Regions from separate parts of the Paraburkholderia sp. BR10141 genome, predicted to be linked through region 1. Evidence: predicted binding sites of a transcription regulator. Region 1 holds the regulator's gene; the other holds the start of a gene.
What was found. The regulator LexA, encoded in region 1, represses DNA repair genes until DNA is damaged. The targets are predictions, from matches to a motif close to ACTGTATNNNNATACAGT.
Positions count from the first base shown of each region.

Region 1 (14,799 bases):
GCTTCGCAGTCGGGCAGCCACGCAAAGGCCACGGGCCCGCAATCGGTTTTCTTCGGCCAGTAAGTCGCGCCGAAGTTTCCGATTCGTTGCTGAGCCGCCCGTGAGTCGGGCGGCCTGAAAGCCGGATGTCGTTGCGACGTCCGGCTTTTTGCTTTTCTGCGGCCGTTCTGTTTCTTTCCCGTGCGCCGCTCAGGAAGCGGCGCGCAGGCGCTTGTCGATCGCTTCGCGAATGCGATCGAAGGCCGCGTCGAAGGCGTTGTCCTGGGTCGGAAAGCGGCCAGCGGCGATGCCGTCGACCGGCACGTTGGCGTTTTCGGCGTCTGTGAGGCTCTGGATGATCTGCGTCGAGACGTAAAAACCGGCTTCGTGATCGCCGTCCACGCCGGCTGTCATGTCGAAACCCATATATTCGTAGCTGCGTCGGTTTTCCATGCCGATTTCTCCTCGTAGGCGCACGTGCGGATTCTGGCACGTCTGTCGCCGAGCGGCGCCGCGACCGCCGCGGCGCATTGCGCCACTTGCGGAAGCATGCGGTCGTATTCTGCAACTCCTGAAAAATTTCCCGCGTCGTGGTAGTTTCGGCGCTCCCCAACCGAACTGATGGACAACGTTTCCATGGAATACCGCACACTCGGCGAGACCGACGTCAAGGTGAGCCTGATCGGGCTCGGCACGATGACGTGGGGCGAGCAGAACACGGAGCGCGAGGCGCATGCGCAGATCGACTACGCGCTCGACCAGGGCGTCACGCTGATCGACGCCGCTGAAATGTACCCCGTGCCGCCGCGCCCGGAGACACAGGGACAGACCGAGCGCTTCATCGGAACGTGGCTCGCGCAGCATCGCGCGGCGCGCGAGCGTATCGTGCTCGCCACCAAGATTGCAGGCCCGGCGCGCCAGCCGCACAATCCGCAGCACATTCGCGGGCCGCAGAACCAGTTCGACCGCAAGAACCTGACAGAAGCGCTCGACGGCAGCCTGAAGCGCCTGCAGACGGACTACGTCGACCTGTATCAGCTGCACTGGCCCGATCGCAGCACGATGACGTTCGGCCGCAGCATGTACCCGTATCTCGACGATGCATACACGGTGCCGATCGAGGAAACGCTCAGCGTGCTCGCCGATTTCGTGAAGGCGGGCAAGATCCGCCATATCGGCGTGTCGAACGAAACGCCGTGGGGCGTCGCGCAGTTCCTGCGCGCCGCCGAAAAGCTCGGGCTGCCGCGCATCGTCAGCATCCAGAATCCGTACAGCCTGCTCAACCGGACGTTCGAGAGCGGCCTGTCCGAATTCGCGCACCGCGAAGCCGTGGGCCTGCTCGCGTATTCGCCGCTCGCGTTCGGCTGGCTTTCGGGCAAGTACGAGGGCGGGGCGCGTCCCGAAGGCGCGCGCATCACGCGGTTCGAGCGCTTCAAGCGCTACAGCAAGCCGGAATCGGTGGCCGCAACGACGCGTTACGTGGAACTCGCCCGCGCCCATGGCTACACGCCTGCGCAGTTCGCGCTCGCGTTCGTCAACAGCCGGCCGTTCCTCACCAGCAATCTGATCGGCGCGACCTCGCTCGAGCAGTTGAAGGAAAACATCGCCAGCGCCGACGTCAAGCTCACCCCCGAAGTGCTCGCGCAGATCGACGCGCTGCACGAGCAGCAGCCGAATCCGGCCCCTTAAAGGGAAAGCGGCAAACCGCGCTGTCCCTCACCGGGCCGCGCGGCGTCGCGTGAGGCGCCAACGCAGCAAAGGCGTTGGCGATTCGCAAGGCATACACTACGATCCAGCATGCGCCGCCGGGGCGCCATCACGCCTCGCGTGACGGCGCCCCGTCGGCCGTTCATACGCTCAATCCCGGAGAATTTTTACAATGACGAGCGCACGTCCAGCGCAATCGCCCCCGTCTTACGGCTGGCCCATTTTTATTTTGCTGGCGGTGGCCGGCCTCTTCTACGTGAAGTGGTTCCCGTACTATCACCGCGCATTTACCGCCGAGGAGACGCACTCCATCGGCAAATCGATCCTGATGGGCGGCGCGGCCACCGCCCCCGATCCCTCGTTCTCCGCCGCGCTCGATTACGCCTACGCCTATGGCAAGGCGATCTGGCAGGCCATGGTGCTCGGCCTGCTGCTCGGTTCCGGCGTGCAGGCGCTCCTGCCCGTGCAATGGGTCGCGCGCGTGCTTGGCCGACGCGGCTTCGGCAGCGTCGCGGCGGGCGGCCTGCTCGCCGTGCCCGGCATGATGTGCACCTGCTGCGCCGCGCCCGTGGTCGTGGGCCTGCGCGCGCGCAATGCGTCGGCTGGTGGCGCGATTGCGTTCTGGCTCGGCAACTCCGTGCTCAATCCCGCGACGCTCGTGTTCATGGGCTTCGTGCTCGGCTGGCAGTGGAGTGCGCTGCGTCTCACGCTGGGCCTGCTGATGGTGTTCGGCCTCGGCTGGGTCTGCAACCGGCTCGTGACGCCCGAGGAATCGCGTGCCGCCGACGATCGCCTCGCGCAACTCGCCCAGCAGCAGGCCGAAGGCGGCAACGTCTTCGTGCGCTGGGCGCGCATCTTTGCGCGCATGGCCGTGCGGCTGGTGCCGGAATACATCGTGCTGGTGCTGTTGCTTGGCGCCGCTCGCGCATGGCTGTTCCCGCATATCGGCCCGGAAGTCACGAGCGGCCTTGGCTGGATCGTCACGTTCGCCGTGGTCGGCATGCTGTTCGTGATCCCCACGGCCGGCGAGGTGCCGATCATCCAGGCGATGCTGGCGCTCGGCATGGGTGTGGGTCCCGCGGGCGCGCTGCTGATGACGCTGCCGCCCGTGAGCGTGCCGTCGTTCGCGATGCTGGCGGGCTCGTTCCGGCCGCGCATGCTCGCGGTCGTGGGCACGACGGTGGTGTTCTTCGGCATCGCCGCCGGGCTCGCGGCGGTGGCGCTAGGCTTCTAGGGACGCCGGGACGAGGCAGGCGCCATGCGTTCAGCGTTGGCATTCTTGTAATACGCGGGCGGTTCGCCGTCCGCCACGGAGCGGGCCGCGGCCCGAAAACCAGCATGGCAAAGCAAAAAACCAATCCGAAACTCGAGCAGGCGCTCACGCGCGGCGATCTCGCCATTCGCCAGGCCAATTCGGCACGCGCCACGGCGGTGCTTCGTGCGCTCGGCAAGATGATCGTCGAGGCTTCGGCCACCATCGGCGTCGAGGCGGATACCTCGATCCCCGACGGCGATCGCATCTACGACCCGGCCGACGGTCTCTGGCCGCAGTCGCTGCTGGTCTCGCTCGATGGCCCGGTGGAGGAGTCGGATCCCGAAGAGATCCGCACGGTGCGCTTGCTCGCCCAGACCCAATCGACGATGTTCCGCGTGGAATGGCATCGCGCCGACGGCAAGGTCGGCCGCCAGGAAGGCGGCCCGTTCGCGACGGTCGCGTTTATTTCGGACGTCGATATTCCCTGGGGCGACGACGAGGACTGAACGCCGCGCTATGGGGTGTCAGCGCATCATGCGCCGGCGGAACAGCACGGATGCGATCGCGAACGGCACTACTACGTAGATCGCGAGCACGAGCAGGTGCAGGCCGGCCTGCTCGACAGGCCGGTCGAGCATGGCGGGGCGGATCAACGCAACGGCATGCGCGAGCGGTAGCATCAACGTGATGTGCTGCGCGGCGGCGGGCAGTTGCGCGATCGGAAAGAACACGCCGGAGAGCAGCAGCATCGGCGTGAGCACGAGCGTCTGATAGAACATGAAGAAGTCGTAGGACGGTGCGAGCGCGGTGACGATCATCGCGCAGCTCGCGAAGGCGAGGCCCGCGAGCGCGATCACGGGCAGCGCGAGCAGCATGGAAGGAAAGCTCGCGTAGCCGAGCAGGCCCGCCACCACCATGATCGCAACGCCCGATAGCATCGACTTGCTCGCGGCCCACATCACCTCGCCGAGCACCACGTCGCCGAGCGTGAGCGGCGTGTGCATGATCGCTTCCCAAGTGCGCTGCACGTGCATGCGCGAGAAGCCCGAGTACATCGACTCGAAGCTCGCCGACATCATCACCGAAGACGACACCGTGCCTGCCGCGAGAAACGCGATGTACGAGACGCCGTCGACGTGCCCGACCATCAGCCCGAGCCCGAAGCCCAGACCGAAGAGATAGATCATCGGATCGGCGAGATTGCCGAACATCGACGCGAGGGCGAGCTTGCGCCAGACCAGATAGTTGCGCCGCCACACGGCCATCCAGTGCGTCGCGTTCGAAGGCAGCGCGGCGCGCGGCTCGCGCACGCTCGCATGTTCGGGGCGCGAGGGCGTCGGGTTGTTGGTGCGTGTCTGCATGGTGTCCTTGGCGATTCGTACGCGGGGCGTTGATCCTGCCGCCGTTAATCCTGCATCTCGCGGCCCGTGAGCCGCAGGAACACGTCTTCGAGATTCGCGGGCCGGTGCAGATAGCGCAAATCAGAGCGATGGCGCAGCTTCGCATGGACAGGCGCAGGGTCGTCGACATAACAGAACAGCGTCTCGCCGCTGATCTCGGTGCGCTTCGCGTCGGCCGCAAGTTCATCGCGCAACGCGACCGGGTCCGGTCCGTACACCTCGATCACATCGCAGCCGATCTCCGATTCGATCAGCGCCTTGGGTGCGCCCTCGGCGATCTTGCGGCCTTCCTCGATCACGCAGACCCGATTGCAAAGCCGTTCGGCCTCCTCCATGAAATGCGTGGTGAGGAGAATCGTTTTGCCGCGCGCGAGCAGCGAGCGCAGCCGCTCCCAGATCAGATGCCGTGCCTGTGGATCGAGGCCCGTAGTGGGCTCGTCCATCACAAGCACGTCCGGGTCGTTCACGAGCGCGCGCGCGAGTGTGAGACGTCGGCGCATGCCGCCTGAGAGTTCGCCCACGCGTGCGTCGGCCTTGCTTTCGAGGCGCGCGAATTCGAGCAATGGCGCGACGAGCTCGCGCGTTTCGCGCGCGGACAAGCCGAAGTAGCGGCCGAACACGAGCAGGTTCTCGCGCACGGTGAAGTCGGGGTCGAGATTGTCGAACTGCGGCACCACCCCCACGCGCTGGCGGGCGTGGCGCGCGCGCGCCGGCACCGGCTCGCCGCACAGGCTGATGCGACCCGCATCGGGCGAAACGATGCCGAGCAGCATGCGCAGTGTCGTGGTTTTTCCCGCGCCGTTCGGGCCGAGCAGTCCGAAGCACTCGCCGGGAACGACGTCGAACGACAGGCCGTTGACGACCGTCCTGTCTCCATAATGTTTGATGACCTGCTCGAATTCGATGGCGGGTGCGGGCATGGACCGGTTGAACGTGAGTCGATCGGGCATCGCGCGAGTCGCTCGAAGTACCGAACGAAAAATCGCACGAAACGAGGCGGCCCATTTTAGTGCATTGCTGCGTGGCGGGTCGGGCGTCGCTCACAAGTGTTTTGACGACGCACGAGGTAAATGCATGTCGCGGCAAGCATCCAGCACTGTGCAAGATGCGTGCGCCGATTGGGACGTGCCTGGCGTTTTTCGATGCACACCTGGCGTTTTCCAGCCCTTGCGTGTGGAATTGCGGCGCACCATCATGAGAATCGCACAGCCTGCAAATCACGCGGGCGGGGAGAAGCGATCATGGCGAGCTATAAAAAAATTCTGCTCTGTTACGACGGCTCGCGCGAAGGCCGCAAGGCGCTGCGGTGCGGCGCCGATCTTGCACTCGATCTGCAGGCCGAGACGCACTTGCTCTCGGTCGTCGACATGCGTTCGACGATCGCCCAGAGCGCCGGCCTGTTGACCGACGTGGCCTGCGGCCGCTTCGAGGAAACGGCGCGCGAGATTCTTCAGGAAGGCGTGGACTGGCTAACTGAGCGCGGCGTGCGCGCTCAGGGGCATTTCGCGTTCGGTCATCCGATCGACGAAATCGCGAATCTGGCCAACGAGCTGAATGCCGACCTCGTGGTGGTGGGCCACCGCTGCCGCACAGGGCTCTCGCGTTGGTGGATGGGCGCCGGCAACACGCCGCTGCTCGACCGCGTTTCGTGCAGCATTCTCGTGGCGTGTTCGTCGGCGGCTGAGGAAAAGCAGCAGCAAGCCGCCGCGTAGGGGATCAAGCGGGCCGGCTCGACTGGAACCGGCCTGTTAGCGCTGCCACTGCCGATCTGTCTCAGTTCGAGACGTTTCCTTCGCTTAGCTCGACCGCCGAGAGCTTCCACGAGAAGAGCCCGTGACGCTGCAGAATGGCGGCGTAGTGCTCGCCCGTACTGCCGCGGTCCCACGTGAGCGCGAACTCATTGAGGCCGCGATAGCCCGCCGTGGTCACCGGCCGCGCCTCGGGCGCGGGGGTGCCGGATACGGCCGGGGCCGGTGGCGCGGCGGAGGCGGGTGCCGATTGCGGCGGCTCTGCCGATTGCGCGGATGGCGCGCCGGATTCCGCTGGCGGCGGCGCGTGTGGCCGGTCGCCGGGCTTGCCCGTCGGCGGCATGCCATCGAGCAGGGCGGCCACGCCTTCCGGTGTGGCGTAGGCATCCACGAGCGGACTAATCAGTGCCGCGCCAATTACGGCGCCGAGGATCAGCAACGGATTGCTGCTGTGCTGCCCCTCGACGCGCCGGTGCAGCATCTCGCCCACCTGCTGTTTCAGGCTCAGGCGCAGCGCAGGGTAATCGACGTATTCGTTGAGCGCGACGGCGTCACGCGCGTCGGCCGCGGCTTTCATGTGTTTCACCGCGATATAGGGCGACGCATAGGCGTAGCCGATCGCGGCAACGACCATTGCGACGGCGACCGTGATCGCAACGGGCTTTTTCCAGCCTTGGGTCTTGCGCGGGGTAGAGAGAGATTCCGTCATCGGCATAGGGCAAATCGTTTAAACACGGTGTTGACCGCAAACCGGGCCAAACGATCCCGCCCGTAACCTCTTCTCACATTTGGGCAGCGTTGCTGCTTACTTCGCGAGTGCCGCGGGCAGGTCGCTGTGCTGCTCGGCGATGCAGCGGTCGATTGCGCGGCAAACCGCGTCGACCGTGCCGACTAGGATGAGCCGCGACGGACCCTGATAGACGCGCACGGGCGCGCGGCGCATGGGCTGTTCGGTGTTGAGCGTGCTGTTGAGCGACACGCGCGCAAACGCCGGCTGTGCCGAGGGCAGCACGGGCAGGTCGGCTGCGCTGGCCGCTACCATCTCAGGCGAGTCTTCGAAGAGCGAGCCGCTCAGTGCGGCAGCCGAATCGCGGACTTCGCGGACCGCGCACGAGGCGATTCCACGGAGATGGCGAAGGCGGCCGAATTGGCGGAAGGGCAGCAGGCGGGCAAGACGTTCCATGACTCTCTCCAGGTATGCGCAGATGGTGCGCAAACAATGTGCAAACCGCGCTCAGACGGATTCCTTAGAATTCGGTGGGGCGGATCAGCCCGACCGCGATGCCTTCGAGCGCGAATTCCGCGCTGCCGGCCTCCACGAAAATATTGTCGTAATCGGGGTTCTCGGCGATCAGCTCGAGCCCGTTCGGACGGCGCTTCAGGCGCTTGACGGTCACGTCGTCGCCGAGGCGCGCCACGATGATCTGGCCGTCTTTCGCTTCGGCCTTTTTCTGCACGGCGAGCAGGTCGCCGTCGAGGATGCCGGCGTCGCGCATGGAAAGGCCGCGCACCTTCAACAGGTAGTCGGGGCGGCTCGAGAAGAGCGCCGGGTCGCACATGTAGTTCTGCGAGATGTGCTCCTGCGCGAGGATCGGGCTACCCGCAGCGACGCGGCCGACGAGCGGCAGCGAGAGTTGCATGATGCTCGGGTGCGGGAGCGTGAACTGGTGTGGCAGGTCGTCGGGCCCCGGCACGAGGCGGATGCCGCGCGAGGCGCCCGCAGCCAGTTCGATCACGCCCTTGCGCGCCAGCGCACGCAGATGCTCCTCCGCGGAGTTGGCGGAGCTGAAGCCGAGTTCCGCCGCGATCTCGGCGCGCGTGGGCGGAAAGCCCGTGCGCTCGATGGCCCGGCGAACCAGATCGAAAACCTGCTGCTGTCGTGCGGTGAGTTTGGTCATGGCGCCACTGTATGTTTGAACAGGTAACTGTATTTTTATACAGTACTCGCCACTTTTCAAGTGTTACTTGAAGTTCATCGACTGAACGTTGCCATCAGGCCGTTTTCCCGTGTTTGCGCGGATGAAACCGCGCTCCAACAGCGACTTCCTCTGTCCTTACCACTTTTGCGTATTAAAAAATAAGAAAACATCATTTTTAATAATGTAAGGGGATCGCTAGACTGGCCTCCATCGTTAGCTGCAGTTTCATCAATGAGCGCAAACGAGCACACACGAGAACGGAGAACAGATAGATGGGCACGACACATACGGGGCGCGCGGGCTGGCTGAAAACACTGGCGGCAAAACTGGTCATCGGCGTTGCGCCGCTCGTCGGCGTCACGGCGATGGCGGCTATGGTGCCGCTGGCCGCTCACGCGGATACATCGCTGCTCAACGTCTCCTACGATCCGACGCGCGAGCTGTACCAGGACATCAACGAAGCCTTCATCAAGCAGTGGAAGGCGAAGACGGGCGAAACGCTCACCATCAAACAGTCGCATGGCGGCTCGGGCGCACAGGCGCGCTCGGTGCTCGACGGTCTGCAGGCCGACGTCGCGACGCTCGCGCTGGCATGGGACATCGACGCGCTCGCCAACAAGGGCATCGTCGCGAAGGACTGGCAAAAGCGCCTGCCCGACAACGCCTCGCCATACACGTCGACCATCGTGTTCCTCGTGCGCAAGGGCAACCCCAGGCACATCAAGGACTGGGACGATCTGACCAAGCCGGGTGTCTCGATCGTCACGCCGAATCCGAAAACCTCGGGCGGCGCGCGCTGGAACTATCTCGCGGCGTGGGCGTATGCGCTGCACCAGCCGGGCGGCAACGAGCAGAAGGCGAAGGACTTTGTCACGAAGCTCTACAAGAACGCGGGCGTGCTCGACTCGGGCGCGCGGGGAGCCACGACGAGCTTCGTGCAGCGCGGCATCGGCGATGTGCTGATCGCATGGGAAAACGAAGCATTTCTCTCGCTCAAGGAGTTCGGCCCGGACAAGTTCGAGATCGTGGTGCCTTCGGTGAGCATTCTGGCTGAGCCGCCGGTTGCCGTGGTGGACAAGGTCGTCGACAAGAAGGGCACGCGCAAGGAGGCCGAAGCCTACCTGCAGTTCCTCTATAGCGAAGAGGGCCAGGAGATCGCCGCGAAGAACTTCTACCGTCCGCGTTCGGACAAGGTCCCGGCGGCGCTCACGGCGAAGTTTCCGAAGCTCAAGCTCTACACGGTCGACGACACGTTCGGCGGCTGGCCCAACGCGCAGAAGACGCATTTCGCGGATGGCGGCGTGTTCGATTCGATCTATCAGCCGCAGTAAAGCTGTCGAGCAGTCAAGCAGCAGGCGGTCAAGCAGTAAGCGGTCCGCATAACGACGTGACCGCATAACAACGAAGCGCGCCTACGGGCGCGCTTTTCGGCGCGAATCTGCAACGCACGAATCGCGCAACCCATGTCTGGACGATGAGCATGACAACGTTTCGATTGCGCAAGCCCAGTGCGCTGCCTGGCTTCGGTTTGACGCTTGGCATCACGGTGGCCTATCTGAGCCTCGTGGTGCTCATTCCGCTTGCCGCCACCTTTCTCAAGACGGCGACACTCGACTGGAGCCAGTTCGTGCGCGCCGTGTGGTCGCCGCGCGTGATCGCGTCGTACCGGCTCACGTTCACCGCCGCGCTCGGCGGGGCGCTGATCAACGCGGTATTCGGCTTCCTGCTGGCGTGGGTGCTCGTGCGCTATAGGTTTCCGTTCAAACGGGTGATCGATGCGCTCGTCGATCTGCCGTTCGCGCTCCCGACTTCCGTGGCGGGCATTTCGCTCGCCGCCGTGTATGCCGGCAATGGCTGGATCGGCCAGTTCCTGCAGCCGCTCGGTCTGAAGATCGCCTTCACGCCGCTCGGCGTGCTCGTGGCGCTGACCTTCATCGGCTTGCCGTTCGTCGTGCGCACGGTGCAGCCGGTGCTCGAGGACTTCGAGCGCGAACAGGAAGAGGCCGCTGCGTGCCTCGGCGCCTCGCGCTGGCTCACGTTCCGCCGTGTCGTGCTGCCCGCGGTGCTGCCGGCGCTTCTCACGGGTTTCGCGCTCGCGTTCGCGCGTGCGCTGGGCGAGTACGGCTCGGTCATCTTCATCGCCGGCAACGTGCCGATGAAGTCGGAGATTACGTCGCTGCTCATCATCACCAAGCTCGAGCAGTACGACTATGCGGGCGCAACGGCGCTTGCCGTGATGATGCTCTGCGTCTCGTTCGTCATGCTGCTGCTCATCAACTCGCTGCAGTGGTATTTGCAGCGCCGCACGAGCCGGGGTGTAACGGCCGGCAGCGCGCCGAGTGCCGTGGTGGGCGCAACCGTCGCGGGAGGTGCGCAATGAGCACGCTGCCGCAACAACGAAGTACGCGCCGGCCGGACCCGGTCACCGAATCACCGTGGGTGCGCTGGCTGCTGACCGGCATCGCGCTCGCGTTTCTCGCGCTGTTTCTCGTGGTGCCGCTCGTCGCGGTGTTCTGGCAGGCGCTGTCGAAGGGTATCGGCTTCTACTTCACGTCGCTCGTCGATCCCGACGCGCTCTCCGCGATCAAGCTCACGCTCATCACCGCGGCGATCGCGGTGCCGTTGAATCTGGGCTTCGGCCTCGCGGCGTCGTGGGCGATCGCGAAGTTCGAGTTTCGCGGCAAGGCGCTGCTCACCACGCTGATCGACCTGCCGTTTTCAGTTTCGCCCGTGATTTCAGGTCTCATCTACGTGCTGCTGTTCGGCGCGCAGGGCTGGCTCGGGCCGTGGCTCGAAGACCGCAACGTGCAGATCATCTTCGCGGTGCCGGGTATCGTGCTCGCCACCATCTTCGTGACGTTCCCGTTCGTCGCGCGCGAGCTGATTCCGCTGATGCAGGCGCAGGGCAACGACGAAGAAGAGGCCGCCCACGTGCTGGGCGCCTCGGGCTGGCAGATGTTCCGCCGCGTGACGCTGCCCAATATCCGCTGGGGTCTGCTGTACGGCGTGATTCTCTGCAACGCGCGCGCCATGGGCGAGTTCGGCGCGGTGTCGGTGGTGTCGGGTCATATTCGCGGCCAGACCGACACGATGCCGCTGCACGTCGAGATTCTTTACAACGAGTACAACTTCGCGGCGGCGTTCGCCGTGGCATCGCTGCTCGCGTTGCTCGCGCTCGTCACGCTTGGCCTGAAGCTGCTCGCGGAGCGCCGCCTTTCGGCGGAACTGCGCGGCGCGGACGAGATTCCCGCCTACGCCGGCCCGCAACCCGTGGCCGTGCAACATGTTTCACAACACGCAGCGCCTCGCGCCGTGCGCCAACCGATTCAAGTAGGGGAGCAGTAAACATGGGCATCACCGTCAGCAATCTGCACAAGCGCTTCGGCGACTTCACCGCCCTCGACAACGTCTCGCTCGACTTTCCGCCGGGCGAGCTGGTTGCGCTGCTCGGACCTTCCGGTTGTGGCAAGACCACGCTCCTGCGCGTCATTGCGGGCCTCGAATACGCCGACGCGGGCCAGGTCGTGCTGCAAGGCCAGGACGTGGGCGAGGTGGGCGCGCGCGAGCGCCAGGTGGGCTTCGTGTTCCAGCATTACGCACTGTTCCGCCACATGACGGTGTTCGAGAACGTGGCGTTCGGGCTGCGCGTGAAGCCGCGCAGCGAGCGGCCCTCGGAGGCCGTGATTCGCGAGAAGGTGCATGAACTGCTCAAGCTCGTGCAGCTCGACTGGCTCGCGCAGCGCTATCCGTCCGAGCTGTCGGGCGGCCAGCGTCAGCGCATCGCGCTTGCGCGCGCGCTCGCCGTCGAGCCGAAGGTGCTGCTGCTCGACGAACCGTTCGGCGCGCTCGACGCCAAGGTTCGCAAGGAGTTGCGCTCGTGGCTGCGCCGCCTGCACGACGACCTGCATATCTCGACGATCTTCGTCACGCACGACCAGGAGGAAGCGCTCGAGGTGGCCGATCGCATCGTCGTGATGAATCATGGGCACGTGGAGCAGGTCGGCAGCCCGCAGGACGTCTATGATCATCCGCAGACGGCCTTCGTGTACGAATTTCTGGGCGCCGCAAACCGGCTGCGCGGCAGCGTCGATGCACGCGGTTTCGTCGCCGAGGGCGCGGCGCAGCCGATCTCCGTGCATGCGAGCTTCGAAGGGCCCGCGCTCGCCTACGTGCGGCCGCACGACCTCGTGCTGCACCGCGAAGCGAGCGATTATCGCGACGGCATCGTCGTCGACGTGCGCCGCGTGGTGACGCTGGGCGGCTCGGTGCGCGTGGAGCTGGAAAGCCGCACGGGCGGCGCGCTCGAAGCCGAGCTCGACCGCGAGTCGTGGCGTGCGCTGGGCCTTTCGGTCGGCGAGGGCGTGACGGCCGTGCCGCGCGGGCTTCGCGTATTTCCGGCGCAATGAGCGCTGTAAAAAGCAGCGCAGCAAGCGTTACAGTGCTCACATCGACAAAAACGAATAATCGGTCAGCAGTCCCGGAGAGAAGACCATGAATTTTCAGCAGTTGCGTTTCGTGCGCGAAGCCGTACGGCAGAACATGAACCTGACCGAAGTGGCGAACGTGCTGTATACGTCGCAATCAGGCGTTTCCAAGCAGATCAAGGATCTCGAAGACGAGCTCGGCGTGGACATTTTCATTCGCCGCGGCAAGCGCCTGACCGGCCTCACGGAGCCTGGCAAGGCCGTGCATCAGCTGATCGAGCGCATGCTGCTCGACGCCGAGAACCTGCGCCGCGTGGCGCGCCAGTTCGCGGACCAGGACAGCGGTCACCTCGTGGTCGCGACGACGCACACGCAGGCGCGTTACGCGCTGCCTAAGGTCGTGCACCGGTTCCGCGAAGTGTTTCCGAAAGTCCACCTCGCGCTGCGCCAGGGCAATCCGCAGCAGATCGCGCAGATGATCATCAACGGCGAGGCCGACATCGGCATCTCGACCGAGGCGCTCGACCGCTTCCCCGACATCGTCACGTTCCCGTGCTACTCGTGGCATCACGTGGTGGTCGTGCCGAAGTCGCATCCGCTCGTGGGCCGCGAAAATCTCACGCTCGAAGACGTGGCCGAGTATCCGGTCATCACCTATGACCAGGACTTCACGGGCCGCTCGCACATCGACCAGGCGTTCGCGAAAGCGAGCGTGGTGCCCGACGTGGTGCTGACCGCCATCGACGCGGACGTGATCAAGACCTACGTCGAACTCGGCATGGGCGTGGGCATCGTCGCGGCGATGGCCTACGACCCGAAGCGCGACAGCGAACTCGTCGCGCTCGACACGGAGCATCTCTTCGATGCGAGCACGACGCGAGTGGGCCTGCGCAAGGGCGCATTCCTGCGCCAGTACGCGTACCGGCTCATCGAAATGTTCGCGCCGCAGCTCACCGAGCAGCAGATCGCGAGCCAGCTGCGCGAGGCAACCTGAAAAGCGCGCTGACTTTCTCGGCGGGCGGCGGATCGCTTAAAATCGCCGCCATGAATACTTCCACTTCCTCCTCAGCGGCGGCGCCCAGGCTGCCGCGCATTGCCGTGCTCGCCACGGGCGGCACGATTGCGGGCTCCGCCGCGGACGCCGCGAACACCGCGGGCTACCAGGCCGGCGTGATCGGCGTCGCGCAGCTGCTCGCAGCCGTGCCGGGCCTCGACGCCATCGCCCTGATCCATGCCGAGCAGGTCGCGAGCATCGACAGCAAGGACATGTCGCTTGCGCTGTGGACTACGCTCGCGCAGCGCGTGAACGAACTGCTGGCCAGCGACGAGATCGACGGCGTGGTGATCACGCACGGCACGGATACGCTCGAAGAAACCGCGTACCTGCTGCATCTCACGGTGAAGAGCGCGAAGCCATGTATCTTGACGGCCGCCATGCGGCCCGCCACGGCGCTTTCCGCCGACGGCCCGCTCAATCTGCTCAATGCCGTCACGCTCGCGGCGAGCGAGGCGGCGGCGGGACAGGGCGTGCTGGTGGCGTTCAATAACCGCATTCATTGCGCACGCGACGTCGCGAAGATCAGCACCTATGCGGTGGATGCATTCCAGTCGCCGGAAATCGGCGCGCTGGGCTGGGTGCAGGATGGGCGCGTGGAATTCCAGCGCCGCGCGCTGCGCCCGCATACGGTCGATGCGCCGTTCACGGCACCGGTCCAATGGCCGCAGGTCGAGATCGTGACGAGCTACGCGGGCGTGTCGCGCGCGGCGGTCGAAGCACTCTTTGCCGCCGGTGTGGATGGGTTCGTCGTGGCCGGCACGGGCAACGGCTCGATTCACGGCGCGTTGCAGCAGTCGCTGGCCGAAGCGGCCGCCAAGGGCGTGGCCGTCGTGCGCGCCTCGCGCGTCGGCTCGGGCCACGTGATGCACAACGGCGCGGCCAAGGACGATACGCTCGGCTTCGTGTCTTCGGGCACGCTTAGCCCGTACAAGGCGCGTGTGCTGCTGCTGCTCGCGCTGGCGGCTGGCACGACCGACAAGGCGGGGCTGCAGGGCGTGTTCGACACGTACTGAGCCTGGCCGCGTACAAAGTAAAAACGGGCCTGGCGGATCGCTCCGCCAGGCCCGTTTCGTTTCTGGCCCTGTTCGTGTGTCGCCGCACTTACTGCAGCGGCGGAATCACGAGCACCTGACCCGGATAGATCTTGTCCGGGCTCTTGAGCATCGGCGTGTTCGCCTCGAAGATCGCGTCGTTCTTCGCGCCGCTGCCATAGTACTTTTCGGCGATCTTCCAGAGGTTGTCGCCGGCAACGACCGTGTGGTGCTGCGCTTCGGGCGCGGGGTTGGTCACGGTCATCTGGTCGTCGACCT
Region 1 is NZ_JBMIQH010000023.1:30,471-45,269, forward strand. Features, by position in the region: gene ACOJB8_RS27575 (hypothetical protein) at 1-63, shown strand, start outside; gene ACOJB8_RS27580 (hypothetical protein) at 190-432, opposite strand; gene ACOJB8_RS27585 (NADP(H)-dependent aldo-keto reductase) at 616-1,668, shown strand; gene ACOJB8_RS27590 (permease) at 1,859-2,920, shown strand; gene ACOJB8_RS27595 (hypothetical protein) at 3,025-3,447, shown strand; gene ACOJB8_RS27600 (ABC transporter permease) at 3,466-4,302, opposite strand; gene nodI (nodulation factor ABC transporter ATP-binding protein NodI) at 4,347-5,261, opposite strand; gene ACOJB8_RS27610 (universal stress protein) at 5,583-6,053, shown strand; gene ACOJB8_RS27615 (DUF2939 domain-containing protein) at 6,115-6,798, opposite strand; gene ACOJB8_RS27620 (hypothetical protein) at 6,895-7,272, opposite strand; gene lexA (transcriptional repressor LexA) at 7,337-7,987, opposite strand; gene ACOJB8_RS27630 (sulfate ABC transporter substrate-binding protein) at 8,281-9,339, shown strand; gene cysT (sulfate ABC transporter permease subunit CysT) at 9,489-10,388, shown strand; gene cysW (sulfate ABC transporter permease subunit CysW) at 10,385-11,353, shown strand; gene ACOJB8_RS27645 (sulfate/molybdate ABC transporter ATP-binding protein) at 11,356-12,414, shown strand; gene ACOJB8_RS27650 (CysB family HTH-type transcriptional regulator) at 12,500-13,426, shown strand; gene ACOJB8_RS27655 (asparaginase) at 13,477-14,502, shown strand; gene lysM (peptidoglycan-binding protein LysM) at 14,591-14,799, opposite strand, start outside.

Region 2 (14,799 bases), on a different contig from region 1:
CGAACGCACCAAACGACGGCGCGCCGCGGGCGGCAGCCTTGCCGGCGCCGCTGGCTGCAACTTCGGGCGCCCCGCTTTCCGACGCGTCGTTCGCCTCTACGGCAGATTTGGCGTCATGCGCGGACATCGGCACCCCTTGCGACCAGCTTGATATTGCATACGCGGATCATGCAGCGCGTACACGGGTGAAACACGGACAACAGACTGAAAAGACGCTTAAAGACTTAAGCAGCCGGCGCAGCGGCGGCGGTCTTTTGCGCTTCCTTCACGAGGCGCTCGACGGCCGGCGACATTTGCGCGCCGTTTTCCTTCCAGTACGTCACGCGATCTTGAGCGATACGCAGCGTTTCACCCTTGGTAGCGACCGGGTTGTAGAAGCCCACGCGCTCGATGAAACGGCCGTCGCGACGGTTGCGCGAGTCGGTTGCGACGATGTTGTAGAACGGGCGCTTCTTCGAGCCGCCGCGTGCCAGACGGATGATGACCATACGAAAATCCTTGAAAACCGGGGGTTCGGGACTACTGAAACATGCGATTATAGCCCGAAACCGGAGGCATAACAAACACTTAACGGGAAATTGCACGCCGGCGCGCGGAAAGCGGCGAGACAAAGCGGTCAAACTGCGGCTCATGCCCACGATGGGCGGGCCCTGGAGCGAATTGTGGCGACTTTCAGACGACTCGTGCAATGGCCGCGTCGCGTTTGTGGCGGCGGCGTGGGTGGCAGCTCCTTTTTTCCGGTGTCTCGCGAGTCGGCCCGACGCTTTGCAGCGGCGTGTCTCGCCTTTGCCGCCGCCCTGCTCGCGGCGCCGTTCGCTCAAGCGGCGCTTCCCATCGAGCGCATCAAGCTGCCGCCGGGCTTCCACATCGAGGTGCTGTCCGCCGACTTGCCCGGTGCGCGCCAAATGACGCTGTCAGGCAACGGCACCCTCCTGTATGTGGGGAGTACGGACGGCGACGTCTACGCGCTCGAACTCAAGGACGGCAAAGCCATCAAGCGCCATATCGTGGCCTCGGGACTGACGATGCCGGTGGGCGTGGCCTGGCGCAACGGCGCATTGTACGTTTCAGCGGTGTCGTCTATCGTGCGGCTCGACGACATCGACCGTCATCTCGACGATCCGCCCAAAGCCGTCGTCGTCACGGATTCGCTGCCCGCCGAGCGCCACCACGGCTGGAAGTTCATCGCCTTCGGCCCCGACGGCAAGCTCTACGTGCCGCAAGGCGCGCCGTGCAACGTCTGTCTGCCGGCCAGCGACCCGCAGCGCGTGCATTTCGCGATGATCGGGCGCATGGAGCCCGACGGCTCGCACTACGAGACCATCGCCCGCGGCGTGCGCAACACGGTCGGCTTCGCGTGGCATCCGCAGACGCATGAGCTCTGGTTCACCGACAACGGCCGGGACATGCTCGGCGACGACATCCCCGACGACAAGCTCAACCGCCTCGCGCACGTGGGCGAGGACTTCGGCTTTCCCTATTGCCACGGCGGCAATGTCGCCGACCCCGAGTTCGGCGCAGGCCATCCGTGCAGCGGCTTCACGCCCCCCGTCCTCAAGCTCGGCGCGCACGTGGCGTCGCTTGGCATGCGCTTCTATACCGGTTCGATGTTCCCGGCCGACTATAAGAACAGCATTTTCATCGCCGAGCACGGCTCGTGGAACCGCAGCAAGAAGGTCGGCTATCGCGTGGTGCGCGTGATCGCCAACCCGGACGGCACGAACGCACGCCAGGAAGTGTTCGCGCAGGGCTGGCTCAATTCAGACGAGACCCAATGGGGCCGCCCCGCCGACGTGCTGCCGCTGCCCGACGGATCGCTCCTCGTCAGCGACGACTATGCGGGCGCGATTTATCGCGTGACCTACACGAAACCGTGACGCGGGCAGACCATGGTGCCGGGCATAAGCGTGCGCTTGTGCTGCAAGCGCGTCGTGCGGCATACAATGCCCGGCGGCCCGTGCGCGTTCGACGTAATGCGCTCATGGCGGCCGACGCCCACGTTTCGCCCGAGCCCATGCCCAACGACAAGAACCTCGCACGCTTTCGCTCCAAGACGCTCACCGCCGCCCTCGCCTTCCTGTTTGGCAGTCTCGGCGCCCACCGCTTCTACCTGTATGGCCCGCGCGACGTGTGGGGCTGGGCGCATTTGTTGGGCACGCTCCTCGGCATTCCGGGCGTGATGCTGCTCGTCGCCACCGAGCGCGCCTCGATTCCCGGCTGGGTGCTCGCCGTGATCGGCGCGGTGTCGGTCCTCTCGGCATTTCTGGCGGCAATCGTCTACGGACTTCGCCCCGACGCCAAATGGGACGCGCAGTTCAACGCCGCGTTCGTGGAGAAAGGCCGCACGAGCCGCTCGGGCTGGACGGTGATTTTCGTCGTGATCTTCTCGCTGCTGATTGGCGCGTTCCTGCTGATGACGGGACTCGCACTCTCGTTTCAAACGTACTTCGAGTCGCAGGTCGAGGCCGCGAAGGCGCTCTCGCAGTAAATCGCGCAGTAACGGCTCAGAACAGGTCGAGCTGAGGCTTCTCGCGCACGGTCTTCGACTGCACGAACGCCGACATGTCCAGAATGCCGTGGCGCCGCTCGTTGAGCCCGAGGCGCCGCACGGCATGATGAAAGCGCTGCTTGAGCAGGTCGGCCCACAGCCCCGTTCCCTTCATGCGCTGCGAAAACGCCGATTCGTAGTCTTTGCCGCCGCGCATGTCGCGCACGCGGCTCATCACGCGCTCGGCGCGCTGCGGGAAGTGCGCCGCCAGCCAGTCCTGGAACAGCGGCGCGACCTCCCATGGCAAACGCAGCACGATGTAACTCGCGCTTGTCGCACCGGCCTCGGCGCAGGCTTCGAGCACGCGCTCCATGTCGGGCTCGGTCACGAACGGAATCACGGGTGCGATGCTCACGCCGACCGGCACACCGGCTTCGGCGAGCGTGCGGATGGTACGCAGCCGGCGCGCGGGTGTCGCCGCACGCGGTTCGAGCGAGCGGGCGATATCGGCGTCGAGCGTGGTGATCGTGATTGCCGCCATGAACTGCTGGCGCGCGGCCATCGGCGCGAGCAGGTCGAGATCGCGCTCGATCAGCGAGGATTTCGTGATGGCCGCGAACGGATGCTGCCGTTCCGCCAGCACTTCGACCACGCGGCGTGTGATGCGCAGGTCGCGCTCCACCGGTTGCCAGGCGTCGGTATTCACGCCCAGCGCAATCGGTTCGGGCTCGTACGACGGCTTGGCGATTTCCCGCGCGAGCAACTCCGCCGTATTGACCTTGGCGTAGATTCGGCTCTCGAAATCGAGCCCCGGCGAGAGGCCGAGATAACTGTGCGTAGGCCGCGCAAAGCAATAGATACAGCCGTGCTCGCAGCCGCGATACGGATTGAGCGAGACGTTGAATGGAATGTCCGGCGACTGGTTGCGTGTGAGGATGCTCTTCGCGCGCTCCTCGAAGACTTCGGTGCGCAGCCTGGGCTCGCCGGTTTCATCGCCATCACCATCGCGCTCCCCGCCGACACCCGTGGGCTGCCAGCCGTCGTCGAACGCTTCGCGCTGGTCGACTTCGTAGCGCCCTTGCAGGTTCGTGACCGCCCCGCGCCCCTTGCGCGCGGTGGGCGGTGCAACGGGATACCAGGCGTCGGGATCGGGGTGATGGGAATCAGTCACGGGTAGAGAAAATGGACATGAAAGCGCGGATCGATACTGTATAAATATACAGTATCGATCCGCGTTGTCGAGTCCTAAAAACGGGGCCGCCTTCAGCCCGCTGTTACCCGTTCATTCCCCCACGGCGATGGTCAGCGTCTCCTTGATCTCTTCCATCACCACGTAGCTCTTCGACTGCACGGCGCCCGGCAGTTGCAGCAGGATGTCGCCGAGCAGCTTGCGGTAGTCGGCCATCTCGCCGATGCGCGCCTTGATGAGATAGTCGAAGTCGCCCGAGACGAGATGGCATTCGAGCACTTCGGGAATCTTCTGCACCTCGCGGCGGAACTGATCGAACATGTTGCCGCTCTTGTGATCGAGCGTGATCTCCACGAACACGAGCAGCGCCGCACCCAGCACAGAGGGATTCACACGCGCGAAGTAACCCGTGATCACGCCATCGCGCTCCATGCGCTTGACGCGCTCGATGCACGGTGTGACCGAGAGCCCGACCTGCTCCGCGAGGTCCTTCATCGCCATGCGGCCGTCCTCCTGGAGCAGCTTCAGGATGCGGTGATCGAGCCGGTCGAGCGCGCGGACCGGCTGGCGCTGCGTTCTCATGATTTATTCCCGAAAATCTGAAAAATACGATAACAAAACCTGGACATACAACAATAGCATAGCTACAAATACTGGCTACACCCGGATTTTCATGCCTTCTTCCCTATCGGTGCCAAAAGACGGCTTCCAAGGGCCCGGCAACGCGGCGTAGCTCAACGAAACTATATGGAGCAGCTATGCGAGTCGTCGTGTTGGGCAGTGGTGTGGTCGGTGTGGCCAGCGCCTGGTATCTCGCCCGCGCGGGCCACGAAGTCACGGTGATCGACCGCGAGGCCGGTCCCGCGCTCGAAACCAGTTTTGCCAATGCCGGACAGATCTCGCCGGGCTACGCCGCACCGTGGGCCGCGCCGGGCGTGCCGCTCAAGGCGATCAAGTGGATGTTCGAGAAGCACGCGCCGCTCGCCATTCGTCTGGACGGCACGAAGTTCCAGCTGCAGTGGATGTGGCAGATGCTGCAGAACTGCACGGCTGAACGCTACGCGCTCAACAAAGGCCGCATGGTGCGTCTCGCGGAATACAGCCGCGACTGCCTGCAGGCGTTGCGCGCCGACACGGGCATTCAGTATGAAGGCCGCACGGGCGGCACGCTTCAGGTGTTCCGCACGCAGCAGCAGTTCGAAGGCGCAGCGAAGGACATCGCCGTGCTCAAGGACGCGAACGTTCCGTACGAACTGCTCACCGCAGCCGAACTCGGCCGCGCAGAACCGGCGCTCGCCGCGGTGTCGGGCAAGCTCACCGGCGGCCTGCGTCTGCCCGGCGACGAAACCGGCGACTGCCAGATGTTCACCACGCGCCTCGCCGCCATGGCCGAACAACTGGGTGTGAAATTCCGCTACAACACGCCGATCGACGGCCTCGCCATGCAGGGCGACCGTATCGCGGGCGTGCAATGCGGCAGCGAGTTGGTGCGCGCCGATTCGTTCGTGGTCGCGCTCGGCTCCTTCTCGACGAAGATGCTCGCGGGCCTCGTGAAGATTCCGGTTTATCCGCTCAAGGGCTATTCGATCACGGCGCCGATCGTGAATGCGAGTGCCGCGCCGGTTTCGACCGTGCTCGACGAAACCTACAAGATCGCGATCACGCGTTTTGACGACCGCATCCGTGTGGGCGGCATGGCCGAGATCGTCGGCTTCGACAAGACGCTCAAGCAAGCGCGTCGTGAAACGCTCGAAATGTGCGTCAACGACTTGTTCCCGGGCGGTGGCGACACGACGAAGGCCACCTTCTGGACCGGCCTGCGCCCGATGACGCCGGACGGCACGCCGGTTGTCGGCCGCACGCCGATCTCGAACCTGTTCCTGAACACGGGTCACGGCACGCTCGGCTGGACGATGTCGTGCGGTTCGGGCCAATTGCTCGCCGACCTGATCTCGGGCAAGCAGCCCGCCATCCGCGCGGACGATCTTTCGGTGCACCGCTATCTCGGCGACACGCAAGGCTCGCATCGTCCGGCGTATGCCTGAAGCCAGCCACGCTGCGTGAACGAACACGGCGCCGCCAGGGCGCCGTGTTTCATTTCTCGCTGTGAGTAGCGCGCGGCTGCGTCAGAACTGATCCTCCGCTAGCGCCAGCACGCCCTCGCTGCCGTTTGCGCTGACGATCGCCGCTTCGAGCGCCACCGCCTGCGGCAAGACGTGTTGCGCGTAGAACTGCGCCGTGGCGATCTTCGCGCCATGAAACTTCGGGTCCTCCTGCATGAGACGTTGCGAGGCGAGCATGGCGCGCGCCATCTGCCAGCCGCCCAGCACGATGCCCGCCAGCTTCAGATACGGCACGCTGCCCGCGAATACCGCGTTCGGATCGCTTTTCGTCTTCGCGAGCACGAAGTCCACGGCCGATGCCAGCGCCTCCTTACCCGCCGCGAGATGCTTGCGCATCGACTCGAACGCCGCGCCTCGTTGTGCGGCCAGCGCGTCGACGGTCTGCGCGATATCGGCAAGCAGCGCCTTTGCCGCCGCGCCGCCGTCGCGCAGCGTCTTGCGTCCGATGAGATCGTTCGCCTGGATCGCCGTCGTGCCCTCGTAGATCGGCAGAATGCGTGCGTCACGGTAGAACTGCGCCGCGCCCGTCTCCTCGATGAAGCCCATGCCGCCATGCACCTGCACGCCGAGGCTCGTCACTTCCAGCGCGAGTTCGGTGCTCCAGCCCTTCACGATCGGCACGAGGTACTCGTAGCGCGCCTGATGCCGCGCACGGGCCGCCTCGTCGGGGTCGCCATGCGCGCGGTCGCTCTCGCCGGCCGCCACGTAAGCGAGCGCACGCGCGGCTTCGGTGAGCGCACGCATCGTGGCGAGCATGCGGCGCACGTCGGGGTGATGGATGATGCTCACCGCGGCTTTCGCGGAACCGTCCACCGGGCGGCTCTGCACGCGCTCCTTCGCATAGGCGAGCGCCTTCTGGTACGCGCGGTCGGAGACGGCCACGCCCTGCATGCCCACCGCAAAACGCGCGGCGTTCATCATGATGAACATGTATTCGAGGCCGCGATTCTCTTCGCCGATCAACTGGCCGATCGCGCCGCCATGGTCGCCGAACTGCAGCACGGCGGTCGGGCTCGCCTTGATGCCGAGCTTGTGTTCGATCGATACGCAGTGCACATCGTTGCGCGCGCCGAGCGTGCCATCTTCGTTGACGAGGAACTTCGGCACGATGAAGAGCGAAATGCCCTTCACGCCTTCGGGCGCCGTGGGCGTGCGCGCGAGCACGAGATGGACGATGTTCTCCGCCATGTCGTGCTCGCCCCACGTGATGAAGATCTTCGTGCCGAACACCTTGTACGTGCCGTCGCCTAGCGGCTCGGCGCGCGTGCGCACGGCGGCGAGATCGGAGCCCGCCTGCGGCTCGGTGAGGTTCATCGTGCCGGTCCAGTCGCCGGAGATGAGCTTCGGCACGAAGCGCTGCTTTTGCGCTTCGCTGCCGGCGGTGAGGAGCGCTTCGATGGCGCCGTCGGTGAGCAGCGGACACAACGCGAACGAAAGGTTCGCCGCGTTGAGCATTTCCACACACGGCGTGCCGACGAGCTTCGGCAAACCTTGTCCTTCGTATTCCTGAGGATGCTGCACGCCTTGCCAGCCGCCTTCCACGTATTGCCGGAATGCCGCCTTGAAACCGGGCGTGGCGTGCACGTTGCCGTTTTCCCAGCGGCTCGGATTGCGGTCGCCTTCGGCGTTCAGCGGCTCGAGCACTTCGCCGCACAGCTTAGCGGCTTCGTGCAGCACCGCTTCGACCGTTTCGGGCGTGGCGTCTTCGCCGCCCGGTAAGCTGGCGATTTCTTCGAGGCCGGCCAGTTCCTTCATGACGAACAGCATGTCGCTCGTGGGCGCCTGGTACATTTCAGTCTCCTCCTGTCGGTATGCGGTTCCTCAAATGACAAAGGGGCGCCGCAGCGCCCCTTTGTTGCTTCGTCTCACGCCACGCGTTCAATCATGATACGCGGCGCTCGTCGTTCGATACACCGGCCGGATTCAGCCGAGTTCCTTCACGAGTTCCGGCACGACCGTGAACAGGTCGCCCACGAGGCCGTAATCGGCCACGCTGAAGATCGGTGCTTCTTCGTCCTTGTTGATCGCGACGATGACCTTCGAGTCCTTCATGCCGGCCAGATGCTGGATCGCACCCGAGATGCCGACCGCCACATACAGTTGCGGCGCGACGATCTTGCCAGTCTGTCCGACCTGATAGTCGTTCGGCACATAGCCCGCGTCGACGGCTGCGCGCGATGCGCCAAGTGCTGCGTTGAGCTTGTCCGCGAGCGGCTCCAGCACCTTCGTGTAGTTCTCGCCGCTGCCCAGACCCCGGCCGCCCGAGACGATGATCTTTGCGCTCGTGAGTTCCGGACGGTCGAGCTTCGTCACTTCACGGCCGACGAACTGGGTGAGGCCGCTGTCCGCTGCCGCGTCGAGCTTCTCGACTGCTGCGCTGCCGCCAACGGCTGCAACTGCATCGAATGCCGTCGTACGCACGGTGATGACCTTGATCGGGTCGACCGATTGCACCGTCGCGATGGCATTGCCCGCGTAGATCGGGCGCTCGAACGTGTCCGGCGCATCCACAGCGGTGATGTCGCTGATTTGCGCGACGTCGAGCTTCGCGGCGATGCGCGGCGTGACGTTCTTGCCCGCTGCCGTTGCCGGAGCCAGGATGTGCGTGTAGTTCTTCGCCGCATTTTGCACAAGCGCGAGGACCGTCGCTTCGACGTTCTCGGCGAGACCCTGCTCGAGTTGCGGCGCGTCGGCCAGCAGCACCTTTGCGACGCCTGCGATCTTCGCGGCAACATCCGCTGCGGCTTGCGCATTGTGGCCCGCGACCAGCACGTGCACGTCGCCGCCAATTTTCTGTGCTGCGGCGACCGTGTTCAGCGTCGCGGCCTTGATCGAGTGATTGTCGTGTTCAGCAATAACCAGATTCGTCATTTTCGTCTCGCTCCTTACAGCACCTTGGCTTCCGTCTTCAGCTTCTCGACCAGCGTCTTCACGTCCGGCACCTTCACGCCTGCGCTGCGCTTGGGCGGCTCGGCAACCTTCAGCGTCTTCAGACGCGGCGCGACGTCGACGCCGAGGTCTTCGGGCTTGACGGTTTCCAGCGGCTTCTTCTTCGCCTTCATGATGTTCGGCAGCGTGACGTAGCGCGGCTCGTTCAGGCGCAGATCCGTCGTAACGACTGCGGGCAGCTTGAGCGACAGAGTTTCCGCGCCACCGTCCACTTCGCGCGACACCGTCGCCTTGCCGTCGGCCACGACCACCTTCGAGGCGAAGGTGGCTTGCGGCAGGTTCGCCAGCGCGGCGAGCATCTGGCCGGTCTGGTTCGAATCGTCGTCGATGGCCTGCTTGCCGAGGATGACGAGTTGCGGCTGTTCCTTGTCGACCAGCGCCTTCAGCAGCTTGGCCACAGCCAGCGGCTGGAGGTCTTCGTTCGACTCGATGAGGATCGCGCGATCCGCGCCGATGGCCAGCGCCGTACGCAACGTTTCCTGCGCTTGCGTCACGCCCGCCGAAACGGCGATGACTTCGGTCGCCACGCCCGCTTCCTTCAGACGCACCGCTTCTTCCACGGCGATTTCGTCGAACGGGTTCATCGACATCTTCACGTTCGCGATGTCGACGCCCGTGCCATCCGACTTCACACGAACCTTCACGTTGTAATCGACTACGCGTTTGACTGGCACAAGGACTTTCATTCACATGCTCCGAAGTTACGAATACGTCAACCTGGCGGACATTATAGCGATAGCCCTGTCGGGCCGATCTGCCACCAGCAATTTTCCCGAACCACCGCTGCCGCACCCCGGTCATCAGTAGCGAACGATCGTGCGATTTTACGGTGGAAAAAACCCGGGCATCAAGCCCGGGCGCCGAAAAATATCTCTAATTTCACGGCCCAGGGGGTCCTACCAGGAGGTGATAACCGCCCCGCCGAACGTCGTTTCGACGTAGCGCTTCACTTCCGGCGAGTGGTACGCGGCGACCAGCTTCGCCACCCAGGGCTTGTTGCGGTCGGCCTCGCGGATCGCGAGGATATTCACGTACGGCCCCTTCGGGTCTTCGATTGCGATCGCGTCCTGTTTCGGCTTCAGGCCCGCTTGCATGGCGAAGTTCGTGTTGATCGCGGCCGCGTCCACGTCGTCGAGCGAACGCGGAATCTGTGCGGCGTCGAGCTCGACGATTTTCAGCTTCCTGGGGTTTTCCACGATGTCGAGCGGCATCGCCTTCAAACCTGCGTCGGCGCGCAACTTGATGAGACCCTGGCTCTGCAGCAGCAGCAACGCACGGCCGCCATTCGTCGGATCATTCGGCACCGCGATGCGCGCGCCCGGCTTCAGTTCGGAGAGCGATTTGATCTTCTTCGAGTAGATGCCCATCGGGAACGTAACGGTGTCCGCGATCTTGATCAGCTTGTAGCCGCGATCCTTCACCTGCGCGTCGAGATACGGCGCGTGCTGGTAGCTGTTGGCGTCGAGATCGCCGCCCGCGAGCGCCGCGTTCGGCTGCACGTAGTCGGAGAACTCGATGATCTTGATGTTCAGGCCGCTCTTCGCGGCCACGCTCTTCACGACTTCCATCACCTGCTCGTGCGGGCCGCCCGTCACGCCCACCTTGATGGTTTCGTCCGCGTGCGCAGCAAGCGGTGCGATGAGCGAAGCCGCGCCAAGCGCCGCCGCGAGCCGGATCATGAAACGACGTTGCATACCCAACCTTTGTCTTGTGTAGCTATGTTGATCGAAAAACCGCTTGTTTTAAGGCCTATTTGTGGCTCAGGCGCCGCACGAGCCAGTCGCCGAACGACTGCACGAGCTGCACGAACACGATCAGGATCACGACCACGATCAACATGACTTCGGGTTCGAAGCGCTGATAGCCGTAGCGGATGCCGAGGTCGCCAAGACCACCGCCGCCGATCGCGCCGGCCATCGCCGAATAGCCGACGAGCGAGATGAACGTGATGGTGAGCCCCGCGACGACGCCTGGCAGCGACTCGGGCAGCAGCACCTTGAAGACGATCTGGCTCGTGCTCGCGCCCATGGCCTGGGCCGCTTCGATCAGGCCGCGATCGACTTCGCGCAGCGCCGTTTCGACGAGTCGCGCGATGAATGGCGCAGCGGCGATGGTGAGCGGCACGACGGCGGCCGCCGTGCCGATCGACGAGCCGACCACGAGGCGCGTGAACGGAATCACGGCAACGAGCAGGATGATGAACGGCGTGGAGCGCACGGCATTGACGATCACCCCCATCACGCGATTCGCGGCGATGTTCTGCAGCACGCCGTTGCGGTCGGTGAGATAGAGCAGTACGCCGAGCGGCAGGCCGATGGCCGCGCCCACGAGTCCCGAGATGCCCACCATGACGAGCGTCTCCCAGAACGACTGGACGAACATGTCGAACATTTCACTCCACATGGGACAGTTCCTCCACCACGACGCCTTGTTCGCGCAGCCACGCCATGGCCTGCGCCACCTTCACCGGATCGCCGCCCGCGAGCACCGCGAGCGAGCCGAACGCCTGCCCCTGGATCTCGTCGATCTGGCCGTGCAGGATGTTGAAATCGAGTTCGAAGCGGCGAATCGTCTCCGAGAGAACCGGCTGATCGACGCCCGTACCCTTGAACGCGAGGCGCAGCAAGTGGCCGCTGCCCTTGGCGAGATGCTCGGCCACGCGCGCCTTGAGCGCGGGCGGCAATTCCTGGGCGATCACGTCGCCGAGCAGCGCGCGCGTGACTTCGTGGCGCGGCTGCAGGAACACGTCGATCACGGGACCGCTTTCCACCACGCGGCCCGCGTCGAGCACGGCCACGCGGTCGCAGACCTGTTTGATCACTTCCATCTGGTGCGTGATCATCACGATGGTCAGGTTCAGTTCGCGATTGATCTTGCGCAGCAGGTCGAGAATCGCGCGCGTGGTTTCGGGGTCGAGCGCCGAGGTCGCCTCGTCCGAAAGCAGCACCTTCGGCTTGCTCGCGAGCGCGCGCGCAATGCCCACGCGCTGCTTCTGGCCGCCGCTGATCTGCGAGGGATAGCGGTCTTTCTGCGCGGTCAGGCCGACGAGTTCGAGCAGCGGCAGCACCGTCGCTTCGATCTCGGCGCGCTTCACGCCGGCCAGTTCGAGCGGCAGCGCGACGTTGTCGAACACGGTGCGCGACGACAGCAGGTTGAAGTGCTGGAAAATCATGCCGATCTCGCGGCGCGCTTCGCGCAGCTGGGCCGAAGAGAGCGACGTGAGCGTGCGAGCGTTGACGACGATGTCGCCTTCGGTGGGCCGCGTGAGCAGGTTGATGGTGCGCACCAGCGTGCTCTTGCCTGCGCCGCTGCGCCCGATGATGCCGAACACTTCGCCCGGCGGAATCGTCAGATTGACGTTGTGCAGCGCCTCGATCCAGCCTTGTGGGCCGGCGAAGCGCTGGGACACGTTTCGAATTTCGATCATGGAAAAAAAGCAAAACGGCGGGTGTGCCGCGCGCCGCTCGCGCAGGCCGCTCCTTTTCAGTAGCGGAAAACGCGTCGCGCCGGCAGACAGCCGCCGTTTGATGGACTGGATTTAGCCCCGCATTTTACCCTGGCACGCAAAATTCCTTTTAATAATCAATTTCGATAATTTCATAACTCATTTGCATTAGAGGCTTCTGGCAGCGCGTGGCCGCCCGCGCGGCCGCTACACTGCCGCCGACAGATTGATGCCGAAAACGAACTACCGTGAACCGCCACGCATTGCCCAAACAGGGAGCGAGATGGAGACCAGTCAGAACATCGCCATGGCGCAAGCCGCCGAACCCGCCGCGCAAGCGACGCTGCGTACGCGTGACCGCGTCGAGTTGCCGCTCTACGTCTGGCGCGCGAGCGCGCCGCCGCGCGCGGCCATCGCGCTGATTCATGGTCTCGCGGAACACGCGGGCCGCTATGCGGCGCTCGCCACGCGGCTGACCGCCGCGGGCATCGATGTCTACGCAATCGATCTGCGCGGCCACGGGCATGCCCCTGGCCGCCGCACCTGGATCTCGCACTTCGACGACTATCTCAACGACGCCGAGGCGCTCCTCGCCCACGCGAGCGCGCAATGCGCTGCACAGGGCACACCGCTCTTCCTGATGGGGCACAGCATGGGCGGCGCGATTGCCGCGCTCTACGCCATCGAGCGCCTGCCGCAAACTCGCGTGCCGCTCGCGGGCCTGCTGCTCTCGAGCGCGGCGCTCGCGCCGGGCCGCGACGTGCCCGCATGGAAAATCGCCGCGAGCCGCGTAATCAGCGCGATCTGGCCGACCTTTCCGGCCATGAAGATCGACGCGGCGCTGCTCGCGCGCGTGCGCGACGTGGTCGAAGCCAATCGCGCCGATCCGCTCGTGCATCACGGCGCGATTCCCGCCCGCACGGGGGCGCAATTGCTGGAAGCGATGAAGCGCATCGAGACGGGACGCGCGCAACTGCGGCTACCCGTGCTGATCTGGCATGGCACCGAGGACAAGCTCACCGAGCCCGAGGGCAGCCGCGCGTTCGGCGCGAACGTGGGATCGCCCGATCGCACGCTCACGCTATATGAAGGCAGCTACCATGAAACGCTCAACGACCTCGATCGAGAGCGCGTGATCGGCGCGCTGATCGACTGGATCGACCAGCACTCCTGAGCGGTCAGGCGCGTTACTTCGCGCTGCGTTTCTCGATGAACGCCTGCACGCCGTCGAGCGCTGGGTCGGTCATCATGTTGCAGGCCATGGTCTGCCCGGCCAGCTGATACGCGGCGTCGATGCCCATTTCGAGCTGCCGGTAGAAGAGCCCCTTGCCTGCCGCGACGGCCCCGCGCGGCTTCGCGCAGATGCTCGCGGCCAGTGCGGTCACGGCGGCGTCGAGTTGGTCGACGGGCACCACGCGATTCACGAGGCCTTCGCGCAACGCCTTCTCCGCATCGATGAATTCGCCCGTCATCAGCATCTCGAAGGCCGCCTTGCGCGAGACATTGCGCGAGAGCGGCACAGCGGGCGTCGAGCAAAAGAGCCCGAGATTGATGCCCGACACCGCAAAGCGCGCCGAGTCCGCCGCCACCGCCAGATCGCACATCGCGACGAGCTGGCAGCCCGCCGCCGTCGCCACGCCCTGCACGCGCGCGATGACGGGCTGCGGCATCTTTTGAATGGCGAGCATCATCTTCGAGCAGCGCTCGAACAGCTTCGTGTAGTACTCGTGCGAGGGCGCCGCGCGCATTTCCCTGAGATCGTGGCCCGCGCAGAACGCGCGCCCTGCCGCTGCGATCACGACCACGCGCGCGTCGGATTGCGCCAGCGCGGCGAGTTCGCCCTGCAACGCATCGATGAGCGCCTCGGAAAGCGCGTTGAACGCATCCGGACGGTTCAGCGTGAGGCGCACGACGCCCGACACGCCATACGCATCGCGTGTAATTTCGACTAGCGCTTGCGATGAAGAGGGAATGGCACTCACGATGCGTGTCTCCTTCGTTCGAATGTGTGCGATGCGGGTCCGCGCTCGGGGCCGCGCCGGCCGCCTAGATATCCGCCAGCGCGCGCAGATGCGCCACCACGCTGCGGCCGAGCGCCGAGAGGTTATAGCCGCCTTCGAGGCTGCTCACGATGCGCCCCTTCGCATAGCGGCCCGCGATGTCGCGAATCTGGTCCGTGATCCAGGCGAAGTCGTCCTCCACGAGGCCCATGTTGCCGAGATCGTCTTCGCGATGCGCGTCGAAGCCCGCCGAGACGAACACCATCTCCGGTTTGAACTCGTGCAGCCGCGGCAGCCACATGATGTCGATGGCCTCGCGCACTTCCATGCCTTTCGTGCGCGCCGCGATCGGCAGGTTGACCATGTTCGGCGCCGGATTCTCGGCCCCCGAGTACGGATAGAACGGATGCTGAAAGAAGCTGCACATCAGCACGCGCGAGTCGCCCGCGAACGCGGCCTCGGTGCCGTTGCCGTGATGCACGTCGAAATCGACGATCGCCACGCGCTGGAGGCCGTGGACTTCGAGTGCATGGCGCGCCGCGATCGCGATGTTGTTGAAGAAGCAAAAGCCCATCGCGCGCGCAGGCTCCGCGTGATGGCCGGGC
Region 2 is NZ_JBMIQH010000006.1:71,689-86,487, reverse strand. Features, by position in the region: gene rimM (ribosome maturation factor RimM) at 1-127, opposite strand, end outside; gene rpsP (30S ribosomal protein S16) at 225-488, opposite strand; gene ACOJB8_RS10630 (PQQ-dependent sugar dehydrogenase) at 717-1,877, shown strand; gene ACOJB8_RS10625 (NINE protein) at 1,982-2,488, shown strand; gene ACOJB8_RS10620 (PA0069 family radical SAM protein) at 2,505-3,659, opposite strand; gene ACOJB8_RS10615 (Lrp/AsnC ligand binding domain-containing protein) at 3,771-4,259, opposite strand; gene ACOJB8_RS10610 (D-amino acid dehydrogenase) at 4,436-5,722, shown strand; gene ACOJB8_RS10605 (acyl-CoA dehydrogenase) at 5,804-7,591, opposite strand; gene ACOJB8_RS10600 (electron transfer flavoprotein subunit alpha/FixB family protein) at 7,724-8,671, opposite strand; gene ACOJB8_RS10595 (electron transfer flavoprotein subunit beta/FixA family protein) at 8,686-9,435, opposite strand; gene ACOJB8_RS10590 (MetQ/NlpA family ABC transporter substrate-binding protein) at 9,646-10,443, opposite strand; gene ACOJB8_RS10585 (methionine ABC transporter permease) at 10,499-11,152, opposite strand; gene ACOJB8_RS10580 (methionine ABC transporter ATP-binding protein) at 11,142-12,176, opposite strand; gene ACOJB8_RS10575 (alpha/beta hydrolase) at 12,478-13,368, shown strand; gene ACOJB8_RS10570 (enoyl-CoA hydratase) at 13,382-14,167, opposite strand; gene ACOJB8_RS10565 (histone deacetylase family protein) at 14,241-14,799, opposite strand, start outside.
Region 2: a site for LexA is predicted at 3,695-3,712, ahead of ACOJB8_RS10620 (PA0069 family radical SAM protein). Genes of this name have one in related genera too.